3 regions of the Kurthia sp. YJT4 genome follow, and region 2 is predicted to be linked to each of the others. Evidence: riboswitches for the same ligand, from Rfam matches in the RefSeq annotation. Region 2 holds a riboswitch; each other region holds the start of a gene.

Region 1 (11,113 bases), 210 kb from region 2:
ATGACAACGACAGCTGGGTCGACCTTTTTATCGACTAACACAGGTGCAATCATTCGTACGACTGCACCGAGTGAGATAATGGTGATAATACCTTGATAATGCTTAAATAATGCTGGGAATAACATGCGCACGCTGCCGCTAAATAATTGAACATTATGCGCGCGCTCATCACCACGTTCAAACTTACTCATATAATAGACATCTGTGTTTGGCAATGCCGCGTGTAGTTTACGACTAATTTCCACACCATGCTTAGTAATTGCGACAATCGCATACGGATGCTTCACTTCAATTGGCGCTAATACATCGTCACGTAACTCGATGACCATTACTCTGTCACCGCTTTACGGAAACCATGCGTAAATGTTTTATCATATAATTTCGAACGATAATCTTTTTCATGAATATGTGGATCTAATGCCCAACCAGCTAAAATCATTGCTTGTTTACGAATTCCGTTCGTACGCATCGCTTCATCTAAATTCACTAATGTCGTACGTACAATCTTTTGGTCTGGCCATGTTGCACGTTGTACTACTGCGATTGGCGTATCATCCGACCAACCTGCATCTTGTAATTCACGCACGATTTTCTTCGTTAATGTCGCACTTAAAAATAGTGCAATCGTACAATGATGACTTGCTAAATCACGTAATTTTTCAAATTCAGGTACAGGAGTACGACCTTCTGCACGCGTTAAAATCAGTGTCTGTGTTAAATCAGGAATTGTTAACTCGGCTCCTACTGCTGCAGCAGACGCAAATACAGAACTCACACCCGGAATAATTTCGCATGTAATATCATGTTGCTGTAAAATCGCCATCTGTTCCATCGTTGCACCGTACATCGCTGGATCTCCTGTGTGAACACGTGCCACCACTTTCCCTTCATTTACACGATCGACAATCGCTTGTACCATCTCATCTAAATGCATACCTGCTGTTTTCACAACTTCCGCTTCTGGCTTAGCCTTCGCAATTAATTCTTGATTCACTAAAGAATCTGTATACATCACAACATCAGCTGTTTGAATAATATGTAATCCTTTTACTGTTACTAAATCAGGATCTCCTGGACCTGCACCAACAATATAAATTTTTTTCATTATTTACGCACCACCATTAATGTAAGATATTCAAGCTCGACACCATCAAGTTCAGATGTTTTCCAAATGATTTCTTCATCGGACGTTACTTTTGTGACCACATGTGCGCGGTCTAATAAGTCTAAATCACGTAACACTTGAAGCATTAAATCAATTACTTTTGCCACTTTAATAAAGACGATGGCATCATGATTTTCAATCGCGCGACGCATCGCGTCATAATCGTCGACTGCTGGAATCATCGCGATATGGTCGTCTCCTTCACCAAGTGGAATACCTAATCTTGAAGCAGAGGCATTAAATGATGAAATCCCTGGAACCATTTGAATGTCGACATCTGGATGACGTTCTTGCATCAATGTCATCAAGTGAATGAACGTACTAAAGAGCATTGGGTCGCCCTCTGTTACGAATGCTACGTCTTTTCCTTCCGCAATACGCGCATATACTTCATCAACTGCTTTATTCCATTCGCGGTCTAATGTTTCCTGATGCTTTGTCATTGGGAACACAAGCCCAAGCATCTCCTTATCCATGCCATTCACATAGACATCAACAATGCGCTGTGCGTAACTTTTTTTGCCCTTCATTTTCTTTGGATAGGCAATGACCGGTGACTCTTTCATCACACGAAAAGCTTTCACTGTAATTAATTCGGGATCTCCTGGACCTACCCCTAAGCCGAACAATGTTGCCATCTTAATTTTCCCCCTTGCTCGCTGTAATAATAAAGATTGGATTGAGTGGAACAAAACGTGTCATATCCAAAATCGGCTTACTACGTGCGATTTGCGCTTGGATAATATGTACGTGTAGACCCAATTCTTTAAAAATCTCAACGGCCTTCGCTAAATTTTCAATTGTTGTCGCATTTAAAACGATGCGCCCACCTTCATTTAAGCGTTCTGAACAAATCGTCAATAAATCACGAATATTTCCGCCTGTACCGCCTAAAAAGACCGCATCTGGATTCGGAAATTCGTCTAAACGCTCAGGTGCTTTCCCATGAATCGCCGTCACATCTACACGAAATTTCTTCTGATTTTCAAGACAGTTTGCTAAATCAGGCTCATTCTTCTCAATCGCATAGACTGCTCCTTCTTTTGCAATACGTCCTGCTTCAATCGCCATCGAACCTGTGCATGTGCCAATATCCCAAATAATCGAATCTGGCTTCACATTTAATTGTTGAATGGATAACACACGAATCTCTTTTTTCGTAATCAGCCCTTTATCTGGCTTGCGCTGTGAAAATTCCTCATCTTCAATACCAAGCGGCCATACATGCGGTGTTTCCTGTGCGATTAAAATGACCACATTCAGTGGCGAAAACGCTGCTTCTTTCATCTCTTCTAATGTGAAATGACGACAGCGTTCCTCCACACCTTCTAAATTTTCAGCGACAAAAGCACGATATTCATGGAAGCCAAAATCAAGTAAATACTGTGCAATGGCATTCGGTGAATTCACTTCATCTGTTAAAAGCGCCACTTTCTTTTCACCATTCATCTTTTGAGCAAGACCTTTTATTGAACGCCCATGCAAGCTAATCACTTTTGCATCTTGCCAGCTCGTTTGACAACGTGCAAATGCAAGTTGAACAGAACTCACATGCGGATAAATCTCTAATGGCATTTTGTTCGAAAGATATTGTCCAATTCCGTAAAAAAGAGGGTCGCCTGAAGCTAGTACGACAATGTTACCTGTAGCTGCTTGAATCTGTTCCACAACTTGTTTTAAACCGCCTTTAATGACGATTTTTTGTCCTTCATATGTATCGAAAAAGGCAAGAACACGCTCACCTGCGACTAATACATCACTTTGTTCAATCCATTCGGTTGTTTGTTGGTTTAAGGTAGCTTTTCCCCCATCACCAATCCCGATTAATTTAATCGATGCTGTCAATTTGTTCAGCCCTTCCTAATTGCTCGCCCTTCATTGAATAAATGTAGGTACTCACATTGATGTTTCCTTTCACATGTTGAATCGACGCATGGCAACACGCCATGCAAAGACGATCAAAAAAGGCTTGATAGCCATGTTCTAGCATAATCTCGCCTACTTGCGAAGCCGTATTCGCATGCCTCACTTCTTCTTGTAATGCGGGCGGTACACCACTCTCTGCTGCAAGGTCTGCTAAAAACTCAAAGTTAATTGGCGCGCTTTTCGAGTGAACCATCATGACCCCTTGTGCCACTTTTGAGAATTTCCCCATCATACCGACCAATGTCACTTGCGGAATGTCATGTATTTTACAGTGCTTCAATGCATGACCGACAAAATCACCCATCTCAATAAAACATTCTTCAGCTAAATCAGGAAAAAGCGCCATCGCATAGCGCTCACTCCGTCCACCTGTCGTTAAAATCAAATGTTTTTGTCCTGCTGCATGTGCAACACTAACAGCTTCAGCAATACTCGCCATATAAGCTGCACTTGAAAACGGTACAACGGTTCCTCTCGTTCCTAAGATGGAAATACCACCGACAATTCCCAAGCGACCATTCAATGTCTTTTTCGCCAACTCCTCACCAGCTGGAACCGAGATGACGACTTTCACACCTCGCTTCACGCCGAAATGTTCGAGTGTCTCTTTCACAACTTCCTCTAACATTTTACGCGGTACAGGATTAATCGCTGCTTCTCCAACAGGCACAGGAAGCCCTGGTTTTGTTACACGTCCCACACCGACACCACCATCTAAAACGATGGCATCACCTTCAATAAAAGATACAGTCGATTCAATCAGTGCTAAATGCGTCACATCAGGATCATCTCCTGCATCTTTAATCGTGCCACAACGAACAGCCTCTCCTTCTCGTACGGTATGCTCCATCGTAAATGTGGCATATTTTCCAACCGGTAAAAAAATCGTCACCGATTCTTGTTCTTCACCCGAAAGTAAAGCAATTAGAGCTGCTTTCGTTGTTGCAGTGGCACATGCGCCTGTCGTATAGCCATGGCGCATATCTTTCGGGTCTTTTTTCTTCTTCTTTTCCATTAGTCTTGGCGATCAGCTAAAATCGAGATCGCATTTAGTGCCGCAACGGTTACCGTACTACCGCCTTTACGACCTAAATTCGTAATGAAAGGCACTTCTGTCACTTTCGATAATTCCTCTTTTGATTCAGCTGCTGACACGAAACCAACCGGCATACCAATGATTAAATCGGGCTTTGCAATTCCTTCACGAATGAGACGAATCAGTTCTAGTAGTGCAGTTGGTGCGTTCCCAATCGCATAAATACCACCTTCATGTAAGCGCGCTGCTTTTTGCATCGAAATAATCGCACGCGTCGTATTATGTTCCTTCGCCATTTTCGATACATCTTCGTCTGCAATGTGACAATATAGGTCGCCACCATGTTTTTGGAATCGTTTACGACCTGAACCACTTTGAATCATCTGTACATCTGCAATCACAGGTCGTCCAGCACGAATCGATTCAATACCTGCACGAATCGCATCTGGATGAATAATGACACTTTTTCCTAATTCAAAATCGGCTGATGCATGCACGATACGACGAATAATTGACCACTCATCTTCTGAATAATCATGCGGACCATATTCTTCTAAAATCGTTTCAAAACTATATTCATAAATACGGTTCGGCTCTACTGTTAAAGGTGTGAAATCCGTATTAAAGTTGTCGGTATTAATAAATAATTCTTTTTCTTGTTGCTCATTTGTCATGATCAAATGCCTCCTATAAATTGCTCAATATCATCAAAGTTACGGAACATATTCGGATAATCCATTTTCGGACGTGCAATCAAAATCACTTCAATTCCAAGTGCTAAAGCTGTCGTGATTTTTTCATCAACCGAACCAACCTTCCCGCTCTCTTTCGTAATCATCAATGTCGTATCGTATTGTTTGTATAACGCCGTATTTAGCTCTGCTGTAAACGGTCCTTGCATCGCAATAATCTGCTTTTGCGGTAAACCAAGTGCTTCGCATTTTTCCATATTGTCAATGCGCGGTAACATGCGTGCGATTAATGTAATCTCTTCTTCACCAAGTAAATGCTTCGTGAAAATCTGTAGCGTCTTACTCCCTGTCAGCAACATCACATTCCCTTTACGCTTTTTCGCTTCAAGCGCTGCTTCTTCATATGTTTCAACAACTGTAATCAAGTCATTTTCATAATCTTCAGACATCCGTTCGTAGCGACAATACGGGACACCTGCTAACTGTGCCGCTTGTTGTGCGTTTTTTGATGCTTCTTCTGCATAGGGATGACTTGCATCGACAATGATTTGATCACCGCGTGCTGTCACTTTTTCAGCCATCTCTTCTGCTGTTAAGCGCCCGACATGTGTCGCAATTCCCTCTGCTTGTAAACTCGCAGCCGCTGAATCCGTCACTACTGTTGCTAAAACATCGTGATGGTTATTCAATCGAACAGCTAGCGCACGCGCATCACTCGTTCCTGCTAGAAAAAACATTATTGATGCACTTCCTTATGGTCGTGCGCATGGTCATGACTGTGGTTGTGGTCATGATCGTGATGATGGTGGTGATGCCCATGATCATGGTCGTGGTCGTGATGGTGATGATGGTCGACAAATTCAGATGCATTAATACGATATGTACACGTATCGCAGTTCATTTTCACATCGCCAGCTAATGCCTCTTCAATACGCTCAATTACTACTTTTTCAAGTAATGAATGGTAGCCAAAGTATTCGCATAATGTAATATCCATATCGTATTCCGTATCATAGCGCGCTTTCCAATCAGTCATGCGCTCCATTAAGATACCTGTAAATAAGAAGTACGGTAGCATATATACTTTTTTCGCACCTAATTTTTCACAACGCGCAATCCCCTCATCCACTGTTGGATAGGTCACACCCATAAATGCAGGCTCTACATTACGCACACCAATTTGCTCTGACAATAAGCGCGCGATTTTATAAACATCACTATTTGAATCTAAATCACTACCGCCGCGTGCTACTAATAAGACCGTCGTATCTTCATCTTGTTCGTCTTTTACAAAACCACTCTCTGCTAAACGGTACTCTAAAATATCAATTAAACTTGGGTGAATGCCTAATGGACGACCATATGTAATCGATACATGTGGATACAATTCTTTCGCTTCATCAATCGCCATTGGAATATGAATTTTTGAATGCCCTGCTTGTAAAAGCATAATTGGAATCGTAATAATTTTTTGTGCGCCGCGCTCGACACACGCCTTCATTCCCTGTGCAATATTTGGACTTTCAAATTCTAAAAAACATGTTTCCACTAATAATTGTTCTGGTAATTGCGCTTCAATACGCTTTGCAAATTGACGTACTTCTTCATTTCCTGCTGGTAGACGACTACCATGACCTACGATTAATACTGCTGTTTTCATCTTCAACACTCCTAATCCCCACAAGGTGCAGGGGCAATTTTGATTTTTGGTGTGAGATCTTGATAAATAAAGTTTCCAATCTTCTTCACACGTTTAAAATATTTGAATAAGCGCTCATTCGGATGCGCATTTGCTTTGTATTCTTGAATAATCGATTCTACAAGAGGTACTAACTGTTCTTTGTCTAGTCCCTCAACTACAGGTTGACCCGGGTGCGCTGTCCGTCCGACAGGTTTTGCGCCGATAAAGACATCGAATGCACCTTTTCGGTAAACAATTCCGATATCATCCATCACTGCTTTATAACAAGCCATTCCGCAGCCATTAAAACCAATATTTAATGTTTTCGGTAAGCTCATTCCACCAAATGCCTCTTGCAGTGCATCTGCATATGGAATCGCATCGGCTTTTTCACCGTCACAGAAATCACATGCCTTCATTTTCACAACATCGCCAACCGGTGCGATTATGAGACCGACTTCTCGCAAACGATCGGTAATACGTTCAGGTGATGTGGTTGGAATACGAAGAATAAATTCATGGTCTGGCGTATATTCCATCGAACCTTTTTCACCAACTACTTCAGCCAATACAAGCATTTGCTGTGGTGTAATCTTCTTATTCGCTACGCCTGGGCTGACCGCAAACTCGAAAATTGCCTCCATCTTCTGGTGAACATATTGTTTCGGTTCAACAACGGTTCCACCAAGATAGCCAAGCACTTCCTCTGCAAGTGCTAACGTATCTACTTCAAGCTTTTTCGGCTCCACTGTAGCAATTGCTTGTGGCTCGTATGACTTTCCTGTTTCCTGATCCATCGCCCATGGTTCTGCTTCTTTTTTCAAACGCTGATGTGGCTTTAACGGTTGTTTTTCTTCACCAAGTGTATATTTACGCTGATAACCACGCGGTGTAATCATCTTCCCGTCATACATGAATGTCGACGAATTCCCAATGACAACGGTCGTCAACATCCCAATATCGTGTTCCAACATATCCTGTAATGTCGTCATCTGAATTTGCTGCGTCTCACGATAAGCACTTTTCACTAGACCTACAGGCGTATCTGGATGACGATACATCAGTAAAATGCGCTGTGCTTCCGCAATTTGACGTGTACGACGACCACTTTTCGGGTTATAAAAAGCAATAACGAAGTCTGCCATCGCAGCTGCTTCAATTCGTTTTGCAATTAGATCCCATGGTGTTAAATGGTCACTCAAACTAATCGTACAAGCATCATGCATGACGGGTGCGCCTAGTAATGATGCACATGAATTAATAGCTGAAATTCCTGGCACAATCTCAATCGGTACACCTGTTTTCTCCGTCCAACCTTGTTCAATTAACACTTCGTACACAAGTCCTGCCATACCATACACACCTGCATCGCCACTTGAAATAACGGCAACAGACTTACCTGCCTCTGCTTGTTTTACTGCTTCTTGCGCACGCGACACTTCTTCTGTCATCCCTGTACTAATTACGGCTGTCGCTGTAATTAAATCTTGAATCAAATCGACATAGGTTTTATAACCGATGACAACGTCACATGATTTTAATACTTCTACTGCACGATTCGTAATATGCTGAAAGTCTCCAGGACCGAAGCCAACGACATACAATTTTCCTTGTTGTGTCATTAAACTTCCTCCTTCACTTTTGAAATCCCCTTAATCGCTGGTGTATCTTCATTACGAACGAACGCGCCATTTTCAAATGTAATACGCGGTACAACCGTTTTTTGCTCGCCTGCAAGTTGCGCTACAAAGCGTGTCGCTTCTTCTTCCGACGTAATGCTATACCAATCGCCCTTTGGATAATGCACAACGACACATGCATCTTTACAACGTCCATTACAACGTGTACGTGATGTATGAATTTGCTCATCCAAGTTACGCGCTGTAATTTCTGCGCGAATTTTTTGTGTAATTTCTTCTCCCTCTTTACGCATGCAGCTACTACCATTACAAATTAATACGTGTGATTGCACACCATTCAAATTCCAAGTTGTCATGTCTAACATCCCCCTCGTATGTATCCGAACGATCCGCTTTTGCGCAAACAAAAAACCTCTATTCTAGGCGAATAGAGGTTGAACATCCTAAAAATTGGCATAGCGAAATAAGCGTAGCCCAACTACTAGTTTGTCCAAATCTCTTCCCACCGAAAAGTTTGTCCGATTTTAGAAGCAGGTTTCCTGACTCAAGTGTATCCGAACGCAGTCCCTTCTCAGCAATTCGCCAATGGATCTGACTGTTTCGACACTTATACAGTAGCGGGGGCTGTAATGGCATCTCACCATTTTCCCTTTTAACCTAAAAAATAATAGGCACTCCTAAAATACAATCGTTATATGTAATTTCAAAATCTTGGTTATAATCATAACCATAATTTGTCTAACTTTCAAGACACTTTTCTGAAAATTCATTTTGATAGAATATTATTAAAGTTTATTTACCTTGAAAAAACACTGAAATCTCTGCATTTATCCAGTATTCTTACATAAAAAATTTTTGTTAAAAAAAATACGTATTGTCAAAATTTAGCGTTTTATGATAAGCTTTTTTAGAAATATCAAATAATTTTAACGATTCGATGGTGTAAGTTGCTTGTCGCACTTACTTAAAAGGGAAATCGGTGTAAATCCGATGCTGTCCCGCAACTGTGAAGCGGAGTGTATAAACGATATGCCACTGTTCAATGAACGGGAAGGTGTTGATACATGATGAGGCGAAGCCAGGAGACCTGCCACCGAAGATTGATTTCACCCTACGAGGATAGGCGTATGAAAGACAGCTTTCTTTGCTATGTCTTTTTTAACCTATTCTATATTGTAGAATAGGTTTTTTTGTGCACATTCTCAAAGAAAAAGGAGGACGTTTGAACGTGTTGAAGAAATTATTAAAGCTAGTTTATTTTTTACCCTTTCTCTTAATCGTACCAAATCGTGCGAATGCGATGCACATTATGGAAGGCTTTTTACCGATTGAGTGGGCGATTTTCTGGTGGGCCATCTCCCTACCGTTTATCATTATGGGGATTCGTTCGATTCGAAAAACTGTAAAAGAACATCCTGAAACGAAGATGATGCTTGGATTATCTGGGGCTTTCGCTTTCGTCTTATCCGCGTTAAAAATCCCATCGGTTACAGGTAGTTGTTCACATCCAACAGGTGTCGGCTTAGGTACTGTATTATTCGGACCACTGGCGATGAGTGTTGTCGGTTCAATTGTGTTACTATTCCAAGCATTACTACTTGCACATGGCGGTCTTACAACACTTGGTGCGAATGCTTTTTCGATGGCAGTCGCTGGTCCAATTATCGCATGGTATGTATTCAAAGGCGCTCAAAAAGCAGGTTGGTCATTCTCCGTTGCTGTCTTTTTAGCCGCAATGCTTGGTGATCTCGGTACATATACTATTACATCATTCCAATTAGCACTTGCCTTCCCATCTGAAGCGGGTGGCATGCTTGCTTCATTCGCAAAATTCGCAAGTATTTTCTCATTCACACAAATTCCACTTGCGATTAGTGAAGGTTTATTAACGGTCATTGTTATGAACTTCTTACGAAAATACAATGTGGCAGAGTTACGTATGTTAAATATTTTCACGAAGAAAAAGGAGGCAGCTGAATAATGAAAAAGAATCTATTCTTCCTTTTCATCGTCATCGCCCTTGCCATCTTCCCTTTATTTATTCAAAAGGGTGCTGAATTTGGCGGTGCGGATGGTGAAGCAGAGGCAGCCATTACCGAAATCGACAAAAGCTATGAACCATGGTTCTCGAGCATTTGGGAACCACCAAGTGGCGAAATCGAAAGTTTATTATTTGCACTACAAGCGGCAATTGGTGCAGGTTTTATCGGCTACTTCTTCGGTTTAATGCGTGGTCGTACGAAAAAAGAAAAGGTTTCGCATGATTCCAATTGATCAATATGCTTATACGAATCGTTTAAGCAACGTACATCCTTTAGAGAAGATGGTATTGGCACTGAGTTTTTTGCTATTCGCTGTCATCACAAAGGATGTACTTATTTCACTCATTACGTTTTTCGTAATGAGTACTTTTATTTTATTTGCCGCTAAAATACCATTATCACTCTATTGTAAATTACTTCTTTTGCCGGGTTTCTTTTTGCTAACAAGTATTTTTTCGATTCTTATTTCATTTACAACGGCCACACTTCCCCCTCACTATTGGAGTATGTCATTTGGAAGTGTTCAACTTTTTATCGGAAAAGCGAGTGTCGATACAGCGTTTCACCTTTTTTTCTCGGTGCTCGCAAGTATTAGTTGTCTTTATTTTATTGCACTGACAACGCCGATTAGTGCTATCACATATGCGATGCGTCAATTAAAAATACCGATTATTTTTATTGAACTATGTGAACTCACATATCGCTTTATTTTTGTCTTTTTACAAAGTATGCAGGCCATTTATGAAGCCCAGCAATCCCGTCTTGGCTATCAAAAAAAGCGCCGCTGGTTTCAATCTGTCGGTTATTTAGTGACGGCCATGTTTAAAGATGTTTTTCGACGTTCAAAACAACTTCATGAGGCGATGGCTTCTCGTTGCTACAACGAAGATATTTCAAGCCATTATGTAACGTACCAAACCGAACGCAGAAA
Region 2 (11,113 bases):
AGTACTGGGTTATGAATAATTGCAATAATACCCTTGTATAGAATATCTTGGTTAGGTTTTTCTATATGAATCAATTCGGATAGAATTTCTTTTTCTGTAGTATTCATCCGTCCTCTTAAATTCATGCTATTTAACCATGTAGAGAGTGATAAAATCATATATGGATTAGCTAATTTAGCGATTTTTTGATGTTGTTCTTCTTTTAATAGTACTCGTCTAATATATGGGTTTAAATCTTTTTCGTTTTCTAAGAAAGAATGAATATCCATAGATAATAACATAGATTGTTTTGATAGTTGACCAAGGTTTGTTGGCTCCATACCATATAAATTTACAGGTTTTTTCTGTTGTTCGTCGAGTTGTGTTAATAAGATGTTTAGCTGTTTGGATAACTTGCCCAATTCATCTTCACTTTCCTTTAAACGAACAGAATAATCCCCTTTGTTCAAACGAGCGATTTTCTTTTGCATAATCGTAATCGGTCTAAATAGTCGATTCATAAAGATAAGCTGTATTAAACAAACAACAAGTAAAAGAACAACTAAAATAATAATCGTTGTTTTAATTTTATTATATTCGCCTAAAAGATATGCATTAGCATCAAAGTCTATTCCGTAATAGGCGAACATTTCACCATCTTTATTAAATAAAGGCTTTAAGACCGTAATCCATGTACCAAAACGATCGGTATAAATTTTAGAGTATGTTTGTTTTTTCGTTATTTTCATCTCAGCAATGGCATCGGCAATGACTTGTGGTTGTGTATAAAAGTCACCAATTAATAAGTCTGATTTTTCAAAGGCTTCCATGAGGAATGTTGGGCCTGAGATGACACTTGTTTGACTCCCATTACGCAACTCGACACCAAATAAATAGCCTTGAGCAACTTGCGGTTGGTAATTGGCTAATTTATCAAATTTTGCAATCATTTTTTTTTGTAGTTCTTCATCTTGTGTTGCAACAAGCTTTTCGACATCCGATGTTAATACTTCTTTTGACCATGCTTTCATCGTACGTTCTGAATCTGTAGAGAGACGACTCACTGTTGCATTCATATTCATGTAGTAGTTAATGGAAGTAATGATTAAAGAGACTAAAATCGTAATAATCGATGCAAATAAAATACTTTTAGATTTTAATGACAAATATTTCATTGAATCTCCCTTGTCTCGTGGAATAATAATATACATAACCATACCACTTTATACTAAAGAAGTTAATACTTTCGGTTCAATTTTCACTAATTAAAATAAAACAAAAAGTGTACAAATAAAATGATTAGCATGGTACATATTACTTTACGAAATTGATAGAATTTGATGCATACAAAAGATTTATAAGCATAAAAAGTAAAAACCCTTAGAATAATACATAATTCAATCATTCTAAGGGTTCTTTAGTTTTAAATTATTTTATATTAAAAAATTGAGGTGAGTTAAAATGAAATAGGTTGTTTTTTAATCTGGCTTCTTAATTGCTTTGCAGCACTTACCATATTTTTTAGTGCGTCAACGGTTTCTTTTTCGCGACGTGTTTTAAGTCCGCAGTCTGGATTAATCCAAAATCTTTCTTTTGGAATGATATTCAAACTATCTTCTAAAATCGTATACATTTCTTCTATACTCGGTACCCGTGGACTATGAATATCATATACACCTAAACCAATACCATATGGATAAGGTGTATGTTGCAATGAGTGAATTAATTCACCGTGACTACGTGAAGTTTCTAGTGAAATAACATCTGCATCTAGTGCAACAATCGGTTCAATAAAATCATTAAATTCACAATAGCACATGTGTGTATGAATTTGCGTACTTGGTTGAACGGCAGCTGTAGCTAATTTAAATGCATTAATTGACCAATCTAGGTAATCTTGTTGACGCGACTGTCGTAATGGTAAACCTTCTCGTAAGGCAGGTTCATCGACTTGAATGATTTGGATACCACTTTTTTCGAGTGCAAGAATCTCTTTTTTAAGTGCAAGTGCAATTTGGATAGCGACTTTACTACGTTCGATGTCATCACGTACAAATGACCAATTTAAAATGGTGACCGGTCCTGTTAACATTCCTTTGACTAAACGATCTGTTTGTTCTTGAGCATCTGTTGTTTCTTTAACAGTCATCGGTTCAAGCCATTCAATATCGCCATAAATAATAGGGGGTTTTACACAACGTGAACCGTAAGATACAACCCAAGCTTTTTTAGTAAATGCAAAACCAGCTAGTTTTTCTCCGAAATATTCCACCATATCTGTTCGTTCAAATTCACCATGAACTAATACATCTAAATCTAAATCTTCTTGAATTTTAATCCAGCGATTTGTTTCTGCACGTAATTGAGTTTCATAAAGCTCTGTTGAAATTTCTTTTTTACGCCATTGCGAACGTATTTTTTTGATTTTTTCTGATTGTGGAAAGCTTCCAATAGTTGTTGTTGGAAAATCAGGTAAGTGTAATCTGTTTTTTTGTGTAATAATACGTTCTTCGAAAAGCTGTGAACGATTAAAATCTTTCTTGTTAAGTTGTTTGATTTCTTGTGCAACAGTCGAGTTATTCCGAGATACATCGGTAGCAAGTTTTTCAATAACCATTAAATTTTCTTTTATTATAGATGGGGTTTCAAAAGATTGATTACGAATATAATAAGTGATATGACGCAATTCATCTAATTTTTCATCTGCAAATGCAAGTGCATTATATAAGACAGTTGGCAATGCTTTTTCAGCAGCGGTTGTGACAGGTGAATGTTGCAAATTACAAGAAGGTTGTAGCCACAATGCTTTTGGCGAAACTAATTGTAAGATAGCTTCAACTTTTTGTGTGACCTCTTTTAAAGGGCTGACCCAAATATCACGACCATTAATAATACCAGCAGCTAATACTTTATTTCCTGGGAAACTGTATTGCTTGATTGCTTGTAAATTATCTTTGTATCCATGAACAAAATCCAATCCAATACCTGCTACAGGTAGTTGTACAATTCTTTCGTATTGTGGAATTGCTTCAAAATAAGTGGAAATCATTAAATTCGCACCTGGTACATGATCAGCTAATTGTTGATAGATCACATCAATTAATTGTAGTTGTTCTTCGTCTAACTCTTGCGTGAACATTGGTTCTTCAAGTTGAATCCATTCAGCTCCTGCATCTACAAGTTGTTGAATTACTTGTTCGTAAAGTGGTAATAGTTGCAAAATAAAAGATGCGACTGTTTTTTCACAATAGCCTTTTGTTAGCTGAATAAAAGAGTATGGACCAATAAATGTTGGTTTTGGAGTTGTTGATAATACAGATTTTGCTTCATTGAATAAATCAAGTAAGTAGTTGTGTCCTAATGATAGTTTTTGTTGTTCGTATTCTGGAACGATGTAATGATAGTTCGTATTAAACCATTTCGTCATTTCGCACGCAATTGTTGTGTCTGAGCCACGTGCCATCGCATAATATGTTTTCAATGAAGGTTCTGATTCTAATGTATGATATCTCTCGGGAATTAGACGGAACATAAAAGCTAAATCTAACATACGATCATAATAAGTAAAGTCACCGACTGTTATTTGTTCAATTCCTTTATCTTGTTGTTTTAGTAAATTTGCTATGCGTTGATTTTTTAATTCTTTTTCAAATTGACTTTCTGAAAGTTGTTGATTCCAAAATTGTTCTACTGTTCTTTTCCATTCGCGGTTTTCACCAATATATGGATATCCAATCGTTGTACTTGATACAGTTGTCATTATAAAAAACCTCCTTTTGAATTTACATAAACCAAAATAAAAAGACTATTTCTTAAAGGAAATAGTCTGAAGCGTTATCTATGCATACTGAAAAAGAGGAATAATTTCCCCGTCTATGCGCACAGAACACCACCTATCTCCACGTAGGTATTTGGTGTGTACTAGAAGATGGCTGGTCTCCTGACTTATGCTCAACATTTTTCAAGCCTTCCCATTAAAGAACAGTGGCGTTGTTTGAAAAACTCCCAATTACAGTTGCGGGACAGTGGCGAATTTACATCGCTCTTCCCATTTAAACTTATTTTCATAAGTACCATTTCTTACACGTTATGTAATTAGAGATTACTATAACATAAAACTATTAGAATAAAAAGAAAAAGAGAAATATTCAGAAAAATATACAACTATTTCATCTGAGAGATTTAATTATTAGAAAGAAGTTAGGAAATAAAAAAGTAATGTATTTTAAACACGAAGAAGTGAACCAATAGGAACGTGTAGAAAACCACCTTCAGCAAAAATAGCTTGAGCTGAAAATTTTATAGGAAAGTAGTGATTAGAAGTTTGAATTTATATCCACATGCTACTGACTTAATGTAACGGAGAAAAAGAAGAATTCTGTACGGTTTTCAGGTAGTACTTCAGTTTGAAGAGGATGGATATAACTGTGAAAATATCATCTTATATGAGCATGAAAAATCGGAATCGCGCTATGGCGAGGTTCCGGTTTTTCGTTGCGAACTCTAAAAGAGAAAAATGAAATGTTTTTTCTCATCCTCTTTTCTTCTGATGAATATTTAGTCATTTAAAAACTACATCCCAATTTTTAGACATATCTAAAAATTGGAGATGTAGTTCAATCATACTTTTATAAGACTTCAGCTTCTTGAAACACCTTGCTTTGCAAATAGGTTAGTTTTTTTGCCATGACTTCCGGTTTCTCTTTGAAATCTTGATTCATCCAATAAATAAAAAAGCCAAGACTTGCATATGTTGAGTAGTAACTAAGAGCAGGTACCTCAATCGGTAAGTCATCTTTTAGTGCAATCTCTTTACCGGTTAGTTGTACGAGGCTGTCACAAAAACGATTTTGAGAACCAGGCAGCATCTCTCCTTTAATAATGAGAGAGAAAATGAATTGATTTTGATAAATATATTCAAAAATAGCTAAGTGGAGTCGCTCATCTGTAGATGAAATTTTCCCCAGTGCTTGGTAACTCTCTCTAAAGTAGGTTAGTAGTTCTGTAAGATAATCATCAAAGATTGTGCAAAGAAGGTCATCTAAATCTTTATAGTGAGAGTAGAATGTAACACGATTACATGTAGCTTGCTGTGCAACTTCCGTTACTGAAAGTGAACGTAAATCATGTCCTTCTTTTAAAAGATGGATGAGTGCAGCTTTTAATTTTTTCTGTGTGCGTAAAATTCTACGATCTTGTGAAGAAGACATCAAATCATTCCTTTCATAATGTCATTATGCCATTATTTCCATTTAACAGAAAGTTTATAATTACCTAAATTAAGCTATGTGTGAACAAGTTGTGTTATAATTAATTTAAAATTAAATAGTTTATTATTAAAATATTTAGCGCTTTTCTATTGACAGTATGCATGAAAGTTTGTTAATTTACAAGTGTAGTTTATTTCTGAAAGATTTTAAGGAGGAGTTTTATAATGGCTCGTTTAGAAGGTAAAGTAGCAATTATTACAGGTTCAGCTCAAGGTATGGGAGCTGCACACGCAAAAAAATTCATCGAAGAGGGCGCTAAAGTCGTTCTTACGGACTTAAATGAAGAAAAAGGTAACGCATTTGCTGCAGAACTTGGCGAAAACGCTATTTTCGTAAAACAAAACGTTGCAAACGAAGAAGATTGGAAAAACGTTGTAGCGAAAGCTGAAGAAGCATTCGGTCCAGTAAACGTACTAGTAAACAATGCTGGTATCACTATGGCTAAATCAATCACTGATACTTCAGTAGAAGATTACCGTAAAATCGTTGAAATCAACCAAGTTTCTGTATTCTTAGGTATCAAATCAGTTGTTTCTTCAATGGAAAAAGCTGGTCAAGGTACAATCGTAAACATTTCTTCACTTAACGGTTTAGTTGGTGGCGCTGTAGGTTACACTGATACTAAATTTGCTGTACGTGGTATTACAAAAGCAGCAGCTCTTGAGTTAGCTCCTAAAAACATCCGCGTAAACTCTGTACACCCAGGTGTAATTGCTACACCAATGGTTGTTCAAGAAGATACTAAAGCAGCAGTTGAAGCATTCTCTAAAATGATTCCTATGGGTCGCGTAGCTGAGCCAGAAGAAGTTTCTAACTTAGTTCTTTACTTAGCTTCTGAAGAATCAAGCTACTCAACTGGTTCAGAATTCATCGTTGATGGCGGTATGTCAGCACGTTAATTCGTTTTACCAAACATTTATAGCTTCTATTGATTTTCTCCTATTGTATCTTGGGGTATTAGCAGGTAGAGAATCTTTAAAAGGAAGGATTGCGCATTGGCGTAGTCCTTCTTTTTATATAAAAATAGGTGTTTGACATGAGGATAAGAAGTCGTTATATTTATGTGGAACCGGTACCATATGAGTTTCAGAGGAGATGAAAAGATGCCGACAATTCGAGATGTAGCAAAGGAAGCGGGTGTATCTTCATCTACTGTTTCACGTTATCTAAATAAAAACGGGTATGTGAGTGAAGAGGCAAAAAAGTCGATTCACGCAGCAATCGAATTACTGCGTTATCGACCTAATGAAATGGCACGTTCACTTGCGACGAAGAAAAGCCAAATGGTGGCTTTGCTTGTGCCAGATATTACGAATCCTTTTTTTACAGAGTTAGCAAAAGAAATTGAAGAACAAGCCTATCAATACGGCTTTACAATGATTCTTTGTAATATTGGAAATGAACATGAAAAAGAAAAACAAATCATTGAACAATTGCAACAGCAGTATATTGCAGGATTATTTATTGCGACAAAGCAAATAGAAGCGAGTTACTATGAAAAGTTGCAAATTCCCATGGTCGCTGTAGACCGCGTTTTATCAGAGAAGATTCCGACAATCAAAACGGATCACTTCCTCGGAGGTCAAATAGCTTGCCAACACTTGATGGCTTGTGGCGTAGAGAATGTACTATGTATTCGAGCATCGAGTGAAGAGGATGTTGCAAATGAACGAATAGCAGGCTTTTATTCTTGCGCACAAACATTACAAATTGAAGAAGTAATTAGTGCATATGAAGTGGAAGCGACAAAAATTTTGGTGCTTGAAAAACTACAAAATCGAACATATGAAGCAATCTTTGCAAGTAGCGATGCGATGGCAATTGGCACGTTAAAAGCGATTCAACAAATGAATTTACGTATTCCAGAAGATATTCAGTTGATTGGTTATGATGGTATTCGCATGACAGAATGGACGACACCTACGATTACAACGGTTGCACAACAAATTACGCAAATTGGACAAAGAGCTGTTCGCTGTTTATGGAAGCAAATGCAAAATGAAGATATTCTAGAACGTCACCAACTTGTAGCACCTATTTTAATAAAAAGAAATTCAACTAAAGGAGAATAAATATGATAACAGTCATTGGTAGTATTAATATGGATATTGTTGTAGAAACAAATCTATTTCCGAAACAAGGAGAAACCGTTTTAGGGGAGAGTTTTCACACTGTTCCAGGAGGTAAAGGAGCAAATCAAGCGGTTGCAGCGGCTCGATTAGGTGCGCATGTACATATGGTAGGTGCACTAGGTAATGATGCATTTGGACAAGTGTTACGAAACTTATTAAAAGTAGAAAGCGTACAAGATCAGTTTGTAGAGACGACATCCACTGCTACAGGAATTGCCAATATTATTTTATTCGAACAAGATAATCGAATTATTGTAGTACCTGGTGCAAATCACGATGTTACAAAGGAGTCAATTGATGCAGCGCGTGAGCAAATTGCCAAGAGTGAGCTAGTCATTATGCAATTAGAAATACCACAAGAAACGGTAGAATACGCACTTGATGTGTGCCAAGAATTAGGTGTAAAAGTACTGTTAAATCCAGCGCCAGCAGAGAATTTTAAAGAAGAGTGGATGGACCGTGTCGCATACTTCACGCCAAATGAAACAGAATGTGCAGATATTTTTAAAGACGATGTAGAAAATGCGCTTGAACGTTATCCAAATCGTCTAATTGTGACACTAGGAGCGGATGGTGCACGTTACTATGATGGTGAAAAACATGTGATTGTGAAAGGTTTTAAAACAGTACCAAAGGATACAACAGGTGCGGGGGATACATTTAATGGTGCTTTTGCTTATGCTCTAACTACAGGTGTAGGAATCACAGAAGCGGTTAAATTTGCGAATATCGCTGCTTCTTTATCTGTTGAAAAGTTTGGCGCACAAGGCGGTATGCCAAAGGTGGAAGCAGTGCAAGCCCGCTTAAAAGAAGCAAGATAGATGAGAAGTGATGAGGATTAAACCTCGTCACTTTTTTATATTAAAAAATAAAATCTATATTCTTATGATAATAAAGTTATAATATTTTGTTGAATCTTTTGTTATATAATAATTGTCAGAGGTGATTATAAATGGAATCCAAAAAAGTTTGTCTAAGTAAGAAAATTGTCCCATCTTTAATGTTAGGAGTATTAACGTTGTCAGCCTTCGCTACAACAGCAAGTGCAGAATTAAATGATGATTCAGCACATAACGCAAAATATAAGTGTACGTTAGTCATTGATAAGCAAACAAACGATACAACATATGCTAAATGGGGCGTGAATTATAAAAAAGGCAAAACATTTAAATATGCTCTTGGTAAAGGTGAGGCTTGTGTTCAAGGGAAACAAGGTGCTGTAAAGGGATATTATTATAAAGATAAATATGAACATTATGGAAATGTTGTAGCAATTTATAATAATTTTGTTAAGTATTCAGGTGAAAAAACGTACTTACCATCTTTGGGTTTAAAAATTAACGGGAAAAAAGTAGATGGTTTTATCTTAACCGCATACATTACGGATTCAGCTGCTAAGATCACAGGCAAGAAAATGCATGTAGTTTATACGCAAAGTTTGCGCTCTAAACCAGCAGTTTCAAGTAAGAAATTGAAAAAGGTTTATCAAGATAAAAGTGTTGTGAAGGTGAAGAAAGTAAGTGGTTCATGGGCTTATGTTTACTCTTACTCCACAAAATCATACGGTTGGATGCCACGTAAGTATTTAATCAGCAGTTTTACAGCTAATCGCATTGTTGAAAAAACAGTAAAGCCAAAAATTGATTATATTGAATCTGGCGAATTACCTATTGGTACAAAAAAGTTAATTAGTAAAGGAACACCAAGTAAATATACGTATATTTATAAAGATAAATATTCAAGTGGTAAGTTAATCAGTTCAAAGTTATATAAAAAATATTTAGACAAAAAAGGAAAAGATACTCTTTATGAATTGGGGGCTTAAAATGAATAAACTACTAACTACACTCGTATTATTCGGGTGTAGTTTTTTTCTGTGGTCACAAAGTGTTCTAGCTGTAATTCCAAAAGAAGAACGCGAAACACATTATGATATACAATGTAATATTACAATTGACGCAAATCGACATGATTATGCTCAAAAAAATAATTTGAGATGATTTATCGTTTGAGCTTATTAATACGAAAAAAACACAAACCATGCAATTTCATGTTCATGCCTTTTACTTCAGTGTTATAATGTACGTTGAAACTTTTGAAAAAGAGAGGAGTCAATAATCAAATGCAAAATGAACAAATGAGGCTCCAAGCGTGGGTTGAAAGTGGGCAAGTTGCTGTACCACAGTTATTTTTTAAGCATTATAAAAATCTTTCATTAACAGATGAAGAAGCATTGTTGTTACTACAACTTCATTCCTTTATAGAGCAAGGTGTTGATTTCCCGTCACATACTGATTTAGCACAACGAATGAATGTAAAAGAACAACAAATTATGTTTTGTCTACAAGGGCTTTTACAAAAAGGTTTGATTCAAATCGAACAAAAGACAAACCAGGATCATATTTTATATGAAAAAATAAATTTATTTCCACTTTGGATGCGTCTATTAGATTGCGAACAAAATACGCAACAGCAAATCGAAGTGAGTCAGGAACAAATGGAGGAAGGGCAGTTATTCCAAATGTTTGAGCAGGAGCTAGGTCGTCTATTATCACCGATTGAGATTGAAACGATTTCGATGTGGATTGATCAAGATGGACATACACCTGATTTAATTCGTCAAGCTTTAAAAGAAGCCGTACTAAGTGATAAAGTAAGTTTGAAATATATGGATCGTATTCTTTTTGAATGGAAAAAGAAAAATATTACAACGACGAAAGCGGCTTTGCGACACGCAAAAGAGTATCGTGAACATACAATTAAAACACCGACTAGAATCGATGAAGATGTACAGCCAGTCGTGAAAAAAGCGCCGTTTTATAATTGGTTAGAGGAGAGAGAATAGCGATGTTAACAAAAAAACAATGGCTTGAATGTTTGGATAAAATGGACGACATGTATCCAGATGCACATTGTGAATTAGTGCATGATAATCCATTTGAATTAACAATTGCGACGTTATTATCTGCACAATGTACGGATGTTTTAGTGAATAAAGTGACGAAAACATTATTTCAAAAATATAAAAAACCAGAAGATTATTTAGCTGTGCCTCTAGAAGAACTAGAACAAGATATTCGTTCTATTGGTTTATATCGTGCAAAAGCTAAAAATATTCAAAAGTTATGTCAGCGATTACTAGAGGTATATAATGGAGAAATTCCAGATCAGAGAGAAGAACTGGTGACATTGCCAGGTGTTGGACGAAAAACAGCGAATGTTGTATTGTCTGTTGCGTTTGGAGTTCCAGCAATGGCTGTAGATACACATGTAGAGCGTGTAACCAAACGACTTGGTTTATGTCGTTGGAAAGATAGTGTGTTACAAGTCGAAGAAACGATTATGAAAAAAACACCGATTGAACGTTGGAATAAAGCGCATCATCAACTTATATTCTTTGGACGTTATCATTGTAAATCGCAACGTCCAGGTTGTCATGCATGTCCATTATTTGATGTGTGTCGAGAAGGTCAAAAACGTTTTAAAAAGGGGTTAGTGGAACAATGATTCAATGCAATCAAGAAAAAATTCAAAAAGAACAAGTGGATGCATGGTTCAATGAATGGAAGTCACTAGCCGAAAAGATTCATGAGGCACATGATCGACGTGATCACTCAGCAGGAGATTATATGGAACAAGGCATTAACCTATATGAAATGTTCATTTTACAAGCTTCGAATCAAACACATTTTGATGAAAAAGAAGAATATGAAATTTTGCCAATTAATGCAG
Region 3 (8,778 bases), 560 kb from region 2:
CTTTTTTGCACAACAATTTTCTTTTGCAGGTCAGTATGGAACACATCTTGATGCACCGATACACTTTGTACGAGATACACGCTATATCGAGGAACTTCATCTTCAGGAGTTAGTACTGCCACTTATTGTTGTAGATATTACAGCTCAAGTACAAAAGAATCCAGGTCACACGGTAACGATTGAAGACATCCTCTCATTTGAGGATCAAAATGGCATCATTGAAGCCGACTCATTTGTCGCATTACGCACAGACTGGTCGAAGCGCTGGCCCGACCATGATATCTTTAATAATATTGATGAAGCAGGCGTGGCTCATGTGCCAGGTTGGTCTGTCGAAGTATTATCTTTTTTATTCAAAGAACGAGGCATTAAAGCGATTGGTCATGAAACATTTGATACAGATTCGAGTGAAGAATATCGAAAACATGGCTCATTAGCCGCAGAGTATTTCGTTTTAGAACAAGATACGTATCAAGTCGAACTTTTAACGAATTTAGATCAACTTCCGGCAAAAGGGGCAGTTATCTTTAATATCGTGGCTAAACCTGAAAAAGCATCTGGTTTTCCCGTACGCTCATTTGCGATTACACCGAATCAATAAAGGCTCATTTGTCTTAAACTATACAGACTCATTTGTCGTGGAAACACCTTGTCATCTCAAGGTGTTTTTTGTTTCAAAAATAATATTATTATGTAAACCAAATATTTTCGTTGAATTTTCAGAAAATGAGTTGACATCTTTTTTCATCTGTTATATATTAAGTACAACAAATGAAACTGTTATATAACAAAAGGAGAGATGTTCAATGGAACACTTTATGGAAGGTTATCAAATATATTGTCAGGCTTGCGAAAATTATGGGTTGGAGTCGATGAATTACCATTTATATGTCAAACAATTAACAGAGGAGCAATTGTATGCATTTAATGAGTATAAGAGAGACGCCACAATTCAAGAGATTAGCTAGGTATTAAACCTCTATTTTCCACTTAATGTGTAAAGTAGAGGTTTTTGTATGTCCTAAGACCTTCTTTTATGAAAAGTTATTTACTTTTTTTATAGAGTATGGAATACTTTCTATTAAGATAATTGAATATTCTTTCAGATGAGAGTGCTAGTTTTAGGCTAGATAATAGGGAAATTGGTGAAAATCCGATGCAGCCCCGCTACTGTAATATGGGATGAAATGACATATAAACACTGTGTTTATACGGGAAGTTGTCAAAGTAATGTGATCATAGAGCCAGGAGACCTGCTTTCATCATTCGTTTCAATCTTCGAGGGGTGGATTAGACGCACGTAAGTATAAATATTGTTACATAATTCTTCATGTCTTTAGAACGTGAGCTTTTCGTGTTAGCTAATCCTCCAAATCAAAACAATTTGGGGGTTATTTTTATGTTTAAATCAAAATGGGTGATTCCAGCAACATTATCAGCAGCTTTAGTCGTTTCAGCTGTACCAGCAACGGCTTTACAAGCAGAAGCAAAAGTACCTACAGTTAAAAAAGTTGATGTAGCGAATACATTAAAAGCAACATCGAACTATTATTATTCATTACCAGATGTATCAACACCAACTTACCAAAGTTCAGATGCAGTACTTAATTTTGCGCGTTCAAATTACGCTGTAAGTAAAGATTACTACACAACATTCTATAAAGATGTTGAACGTGAGTTAAAGAAGCAAAAAGGTCAATTTAGTGGTTCGCCAGGCGCATTATCAAAAATAATTTTAGCGATTACTGCAATCGGTAAAGATCCGAAAAATGTTGCGGGTTATAACTTAATTAACTTATTAGGTGATAAATTAGTAGCAGGTAAAGCAGCGAAAAGTTTATACATCACAGATTATTTATATGTATTACGTGCTTTAGAAGCGAAAGATTATAGCTTCCCAGCAGGTGCAAAATACGCTGATTTCTCACGTAAATCAATGGTGGATTATTTAGTAAGCACACAATTTGAAAATGGTGGCTTCTCTTGGGCTGAAGATGTTGAAAATGGCGTGAGTGTCGACATGGCTGCGATGGTGTTAAGCGCACTTGCGAACTATGATTCAGATCCAGCTGTCAAAGCGTCAATTCGTAAAGGTTTAGATTATATGTCAAGCCAATTAACGGATGTTGCAGGTTATAATCCATGGGGCGGTAATAGTGTCGATTCACAAGCTCAAGTGGTCATCGCTCTAACAGAGAATGGCATTAATCCAAAAACAGCACGTGCATTTATTAAAAATGGTCACTGGGCTGTGTCAAATATGTTATTAAACTTTGATGCAACAACAGGTGGTTTTAAAACAACACCAGATCAAAAAAGTCCACAACTCTTTGCAACAACAAGTGCAATGTTAGGTCTTGTTGCGTATGATCGTTATGCATCAGATAAAAATACATTCTTTGATTTAGCAGATGCAAAAGCTTCTTCTTTAAAGTATGATACAACTGCACCAAAATCATTAAGTGTTACAAAAGTGGCGAACACAACAAAAACAATTTCAGGTACGACAGAACCATATGCAACGGTTACAATCTATAATGGTTCGAAAAAATTAGCAGCAGTTCAAGCAGATGCAAAAGGTAAATTCTCATATCCAGTAAAAACTGCGTTCAAAGCCAATGCGACAGTGAAATTCTATGTAACTGACTTAGCTGGTAATAAGAGCAAAGCCATTACACAAAAAGTGGCTGATCGTTTAACACCCGCAACACCAAAAGTAAGTAAGCTTGTAAAAGGCGCTAAAAAAGTAACCGGATCAACAACAAAAGGTGCAACAGTATATGCGAAAATTGGAAACAAAACATATAAAGCAACTGCCAGCACAAAAACAGGTTCTTTCTCAATTAAAGTACCAACATTAAAAGAAAAAACAAAAGTAAAAGTGTATGCGAAAAAATCAAATTACACAAGTAAATCCGTTACAGTTACAGTAAAAAGTAAATAAGATTTACACATAGCGAATAAGGGTTGCTCTAAGATGTAAATCTTGGAACAGCCCTATTGCTATCTTAAAAGGAGGGACAACATGAAAAGTAAAATTATACTATTTGCGCTATCTGCAACCTTACTTTTAACAGGCTGTAAAGTGCAAACCGCACAGCAATATGAAAATGAGCAAGAGGAAGAAGCAAAAAAAGTCGTTGTTCTAAATGACGAAGAACAGAAAAAAGCAAAAGAAAAAGAAGAAACAAAAGAAACGGCGCAAGATGATAAAGGTTCTGTAACGAAAGAAGTGGCTGCTACATCTGAAAACGACACGACAACGTCAACGAATTCGTCCGTTTCTACAGTGGAGAAATCAACATCGACACCATCTCAAACACAAAAACCAGAAGCAAAAAAGGAAACAACAACATCTAATAATACCTCTAAAGAACAACCAACAAAAACAGAAAAACCAGTCAAAAAAGACGAACCGAAAAAAGAAACGACGGTAACGAAAAAAGAAACGACGGTAACGAAAAAACCAGAGACAACGACTTCTACACCGAAGCCATCGACACCAAAACCGTCAACACCTGAAAAACCTGTAGAAAAACCAGCGAAAAAAGAATATGCAACGATTACAATTGGCATGCGCACATTACTAAATCCTGATCATTATGAGCTATTACCGAAAAACCTACAAAGTGAAAAATATGTACCAGCAAGTGGTGTACTATTAAATAACGCAAAAATTGAAATTAAAGAAGGCGATACAGCTTGGGATGCCATTTCAAAACTACGTTCAAAATACGGTATTTATATTAATTACGAAAAAAATCCAATGTACGGTATTTATATTATCGGGATTAATCATATAAACGAAAAACAAGCAGGTTCATTAAGTGGCTGGATGTATACAGTTAACGGTGTAAAGGCACCTGTTGGCGTAGGTAATTATGAACTTGAAGATGGTGACCGCATTGAGTTGCAATATACAACTAATGGTGGAACGGACTTAGGGTGGTAGTTAGATGAAATCACTTCATGATTTTCACCCACTCGTTATTTTCAGTTACTTTTTCGCTGTTATTGGTTTAACGATGTTTTACATGCATCCTATTCTTCTTATGATTAGTTTTACGGGTGCAACTGTCACAAGCTTTCTTTTATTAAAGAAAAGTTTTTTGAAATCGATTAAATGGCTGCTTCCATTCATGTTGGTAGCAGCTATTTTAAACCCTTTACTCATTCATGAAGGCGAAACAGCGATTCTCTATATCAACGAACAACCGATTACAGTCGAAGCTATTGTTTATGGATTTGCTGCTTCTATCATGTTAATCGCCATTATCTTTTGGTTTAGTGCATTTAATGCGGTCATGACATCTGATAAATTTTTATATTTATTTACGAAAGTATCCCCTGCTGTGGCATTACTAATCTCATTAACGATGCGCCTTGTACCTCTATTCGGTCATCAAATTAAGAAGATTATGTATGCGCAACGTGCGATTGGCATGGACCCTAGTTCAGGTTCGGTTTGGCATCGTATTAAAGCTGGAACTCGTATTTTATCCATCCTTATCTCGTGGGCTTTAGAAAATGCAATTGAAACAGCTGATTCGATGAAAGCGCGCGGCTACGGATTAAAGGGGCGCTCAACTTTTTCATTATTTCGCTTTGATCGATTAGATGGGATTGCACTCAGCGGTATTTTCATTTTATTTATCATGCAACTGCTATGTAGCTATTTCGGTTGGAACGAATTCTACTACTATCCAACGTTCTCACCAATCGTATGGGACGGTTCGATGATTTTCATGACGATTAGTTATGGTATACTCGTGTCACTACCTATTTTTATTGAAGTACTGGAGGCATTCAAATGGCGCTCATTGAAATCAATCAATTAACGTTTAGTTACCCACTTGCAACAAAACCAACTTTAAAAAACATCTCTCTTGAAATTGAAGCAGGTGAATTCGTCGTATTATGCGGAACATCAGGATGTGGTAAGAGTACATTATTAAAGCATTTAAAACGTGAATTAACGCCACATGGTCAAATGTCTGGAACGATTCATTTCAATGGTGTCGCTTTACAAGACTTGCCTCAGCGTGAAGCAGCCAGTCAAATCGGTTATGTACTTCAAAAACCTGAACTACAAATTGTAACGGATAAAGTATGGCATGAATTGAGCTTTGGTCTTGAAAATCTGGGTTACGATTCTATGACAATCCGTCGTCGCGTTGCTGAAATGGCAAGCTTCTTCGGTATTCAAACATGGTTCCGAAAAAATACAACAGACTTATCAGGTGGTCAAAAACAGCTGCTCAATTTAGCGAGTATTATGGTGATGCAACCACAACTACTGGTTCTAGATGAACCTACATCACAACTCGATCCGATTGCAGCGAGTGAATTTATCGCAACACTTCAAAAGCTCAATAAAGAACTCGGTTTAACGATTGTGCTTGTTGAACACCGATTAGAGGAAGTATATCCGATTGCAGATCGGGTCATTATTTTAGATGCAGGTGAAATTATTGCAAATGATACACCCATTAAAGCGGCTACACGTTTACGTCATGTTGATGCACATCATCCAATGTTGCTTGGTTTGCCAACACCGCTTCGTGTACATCATGCACTCAAGCAATCAGATGAAACACCTTTAACGATTCGTGACGGACGCACATGGCTTGAAAAGCATTACGAAAAAGACCATAAACAAATTCAAGAAGCAGAGTCTTCTGGTGAAGTCGTACTAGATGTACAAGATGTATGGTTTCGCTATGACCGTCATGCAGAAGATTTAATTCGAGGATTGAATTTTCAGCTCCATCAAGGTGAATTTCTAAGTATTGTTGGTGGAAACGGGACGGGTAAATCCACAACACTCGGCTTAATAACGGGGCTATTAAAACCGCATCGCGGAAAAGTAACAATCTTTAACAAGCCACTTAAAAAATATGCAAAAAAAGAATTGTATCAAGGTATGATTTCGATGCTACCACAAGATCCAACAACATTGCTTGTCGAAAAAGAAGTGCAACTTGAACTCGCCATGATGTCAAAAGATCAAGCAGCTATTGATCGCGTAATTGACTTACTTCAAATTCGCCATCTACTTGCTCAACATCCATATGATTTAAGCGGTGGTGAGCAGCAAAAAGTCGCACTTGGAAAAGTACTACTTAAAAATCCAAAAATCTTAGTACTAGATGAGCCAACGAAGGGGCTAGACGGTGAATCTAAACAAGTATTAGCTCGTATTCTACATGACTTACAAAGTCAAGGGACATCAATTTTAATGGTGACGCATGATGTCGAATTCTCGGCTGAACATGCAACGTCTTGTGCGATGTTCTTTGACGGTGAAATCGTCGCAAAAGGAACACCAGCTGCCTTTTACAGTGGTAATCACTTCTATACGACTGCGACGAATCGTATGTGTCGTCAATTATTTGAAGATGTTGTAACGACAGAGCAGTTAATTGCACGTTGTCAATCTCTACAAGAGGTGATGACACATGTCTAAAAAGGTCATTTCACTCATTATCTTTTTTGTGATTATTCCTATTGGGATTTTAATTGGAGCGACTTTATTAGAAGATGGAAAATACAATTTAATCTCCATGTTTGTCATGGTATTTGCTTGTATTCCTTTCTTTTTATCATTTGAAAGACGAAAACCCGATGCGAGAGAAGTATTAATTATCGCAGTGATGTCGGCAATTACGGTGGCAGGACGTGCAGCATTCGCCTTTATCCCAGCATTTAAACCGATGACAGCGCTTGTTGCGATTACAGGCTTTAAACTTGGTCCAGAAGCAGGTTTTCTAACGGGTGCTGTATCTGCTGTTACGTCGAATATCTTATTCGGTCAAGGTCCGTGGACACCTTTTCAAATGTTCACGCTTGGTATTCTCGGCTACATTGCTGGATTACTCGGTAAAACGAACTGGATGGAATCAAAAATCTCATTACTGTTTTACGGGATTTTCTCAGGTATCATGTATTCGATGCTCATGGATATTTGGACGGTTTTATCGCTTGGTAACGGCTTTAGTTGGATTGTGTATGGTTCTAAAATCATCACAGCGATTCCATTCACTATTACGTATATGATTTCAAATGTCATTTTCCTGTGGTTACTTACAAAACCGATTGGTGACAAGCTAGAACGGTTAAAAATTAAATACGGGGTCATGCAGACGACCTAAATTAAAAGAGTAGCGTAGTAATCGCTGCTCTTTTTCAATTTTCAGGACAACTATTGAATACAGGACTTCATTTTTCATATAATGGAGTAACAACACTTTAAAGGAGGTTTTGGTATGAAAAGGTTATTATTGGCGGCAAGTTGTTGTCTAGGTCTCGTTATGACATCTTCCATAAGCGCTGCTGCAGAAGAAGTCATCATCTCTACACCACATCAAGACGTAGTTGATATGAAGAAACAGTTACCGAAAAACGCTGAAATATTGCCAGATTTACAACTCATCTTAACGGACCTTACAACAGCTGAACAGCGTACTTTTCACCAAGCTTTCCCAGATAGTACGATTGAAAAAAATACAGCTGTCACATTATTAAATGAACCGACGAAACCAACGTGGAATTTATCACTTCTACGTATTCCTGTCACACCTGCATCACTTTATACAGGGAAAAATGTGAAAGTAGCTGTTATTGATACCGGTGTAGCGACAATACCGAGTTTGCAACACGCCATCAAGCAACGCCTCGTATTTGCACCAGACGATCCGAATACAACTGTGAATGAAGCAGATTCGATTGACCGCGGTCATAACGGTTTAGGACATGGCACACTCGTTACGTCGATTATTGCTGCTAAGCCGTATCTACTTAATGGATTTTCGCAAGGGATTGCACCCGATGTTCAAATATATGCTTTAAAATATGCAGATGGCACAAAAAGAGGCTCTGCTTTTGATATTGTACGTGCGATTCAGTGGTCAATTGATCATCAAATCGATTTCATTAACTTATCTTCTGGCCTGCCTAATGATTTAACAGCACTACATCAAGTCATCCAAAAGGCAAATAAGGCAGATATCTTAATGATCGCTTCTACAGGCAATGATGGTTACTATGAAAAGGTTCGTTATCCAGCAAGTTATAAAGAAGTGGTCAGTGTTGGGGCGATTAATCGTTATCAAGATATTAGTAGTTTTTCAAATCATCAAGGACGGGTTGATTTTTTAGCACCTGGTGAAGATGTACCAGCGATTAACCGTTCTGGTACAGTGAGTTATGTAACGGGTACGTCTTTTGCAGCACCGCATATTACAGGATTACTTGCTTTATTAAAAGAACGTTATCCGTACAGTTCAAGTACGCAACTTGTTCAAAAGTTAAAACAGATGCAAAAAGAGAAGCCCTATCCGATTTTAGCGATAAAAGCACCTGTACCACTAGATAGAAAGCCCGTCATCTCAACAAGAAAAGTGACGGATCATGAAGCTTCTTTTTCACTAACAAATCGTAAAAAAGAAGACGTTATCGTATTACAAAATGAACGCGTGATTCAGCGCAGTAAAGCTAATAAATTAACCTTAAAAAACCTTCCTGCAAATAAAAAGCTAACTTTTTCATTCCGTTTTGTAAATGCTGACGGAGATTTTTCGGAAGTGGTCACGACAACGATTCGAACAAAGAAAGATATCACAAAACCACAAGCTCCAAAACAGCTAACGGCTGATTTACTACCAACAGGACAAGTAAAATTAACGTGGAAGCAGTCGCGTAGTAAGGATTTTTTAAAAAATATTCTTTATATGAACGGAAAACGCATCAAAGAAACGCGTGAAGCGCAGGTTATTATAC

The links. Region 2 has a riboswitch for cobalamin ahead of metE (5-methyltetrahydropteroyltriglutamate--homocysteine S-methyltransferase). Riboswitches for the same ligand answer to the same signal wherever they lie in the genome.
Region 1: linked by a shared signal. The riboswitch ahead of QN089_RS05835 ((2Fe-2S) ferredoxin domain-containing protein) and the one ahead of metE (5-methyltetrahydropteroyltriglutamate--homocysteine S-methyltransferase) in region 2 are both predicted to bind cobalamin.
Region 3: linked by a shared signal. The riboswitch ahead of QN089_RS07645 (Ig-like domain-containing protein) and the one ahead of metE (5-methyltetrahydropteroyltriglutamate--homocysteine S-methyltransferase) in region 2 are both predicted to bind cobalamin.

What each region holds. Positions count from the first base shown of each region.
Region 1 covers NZ_CP126689.1:1,201,282-1,212,394, reverse strand. Annotated here, with positions in the region: gene QN089_RS05880 (cobalt-precorrin 5A hydrolase) at 1-329, opposite strand, end outside; gene cobM (precorrin-4 C(11)-methyltransferase) at 329-1,105, opposite strand; gene cobI (precorrin-2 C(20)-methyltransferase) at 1,105-1,803, opposite strand; gene cbiE (precorrin-6y C5,15-methyltransferase (decarboxylating) subunit CbiE) at 1,805-3,010, opposite strand; gene QN089_RS05860 (cobalt-precorrin-5B (C(1))-methyltransferase) at 2,994-4,106, opposite strand; gene QN089_RS05855 (precorrin-8X methylmutase) at 4,106-4,801, opposite strand; gene cobK (precorrin-6A reductase) at 4,804-5,559, opposite strand; gene QN089_RS05845 (sirohydrochlorin chelatase) at 5,556-6,479, opposite strand; gene cobJ (precorrin-3B C(17)-methyltransferase) at 6,491-8,122, opposite strand; gene QN089_RS05835 ((2Fe-2S) ferredoxin domain-containing protein) at 8,122-8,496, opposite strand; cobalamin riboswitch at 8,653-8,834, opposite strand; cobalamin riboswitch at 9,062-9,249, shown strand; gene QN089_RS05830 (energy-coupling factor ABC transporter permease) at 9,441-10,121, shown strand; gene QN089_RS05825 (energy-coupling factor ABC transporter substrate-binding protein) at 10,121-10,414, shown strand; gene cbiQ (cobalt ECF transporter T component CbiQ) at 10,401-11,113, shown strand, end outside.
Region 2 covers NZ_CP126689.1:990,517-1,001,629, forward strand. Annotated here, with positions in the region: gene QN089_RS04750 (HAMP domain-containing protein) at 1-1,154, opposite strand, end outside; gene metE (5-methyltetrahydropteroyltriglutamate--homocysteine S-methyltransferase) at 1,436-3,739, opposite strand; cobalamin riboswitch at 3,893-4,072, opposite strand; gene QN089_RS04760 (TetR/AcrR family transcriptional regulator) at 4,608-5,189, opposite strand; gene QN089_RS04765 (glucose 1-dehydrogenase) at 5,414-6,148, shown strand; gene QN089_RS04770 (LacI family DNA-binding transcriptional regulator) at 6,353-7,321, shown strand; gene rbsK (ribokinase) at 7,324-8,202, shown strand; gene QN089_RS04780 (hypothetical protein) at 8,400-9,206, shown strand; gene QN089_RS04785 (hypothetical protein) at 9,208-9,381, shown strand; gene QN089_RS04790 (DnaD domain-containing protein) at 9,504-10,226, shown strand; gene nth (endonuclease III) at 10,229-10,888, shown strand; gene QN089_RS04800 (YpoC family protein) at 10,885-11,113, shown strand, end outside.
Region 3 covers NZ_CP126689.1:1,556,343-1,565,120, reverse strand. Annotated here, with positions in the region: gene QN089_RS07655 (cyclase family protein) at 1-601, shown strand, start outside; gene QN089_RS07650 (transcriptional regulator) at 807-968, shown strand; cobalamin riboswitch at 1,094-1,275, shown strand; gene QN089_RS07645 (Ig-like domain-containing protein) at 1,400-2,944, shown strand; gene QN089_RS07640 (DUF4430 domain-containing protein) at 3,026-3,952, shown strand; gene QN089_RS07635 (energy-coupling factor transporter transmembrane component T) at 3,957-4,838, shown strand; gene QN089_RS07630 (ABC transporter ATP-binding protein) at 4,811-6,466, shown strand; gene QN089_RS07625 (ECF transporter S component) at 6,459-7,151, shown strand; gene QN089_RS07620 (S8 family serine peptidase) at 7,266-8,778, shown strand, end outside.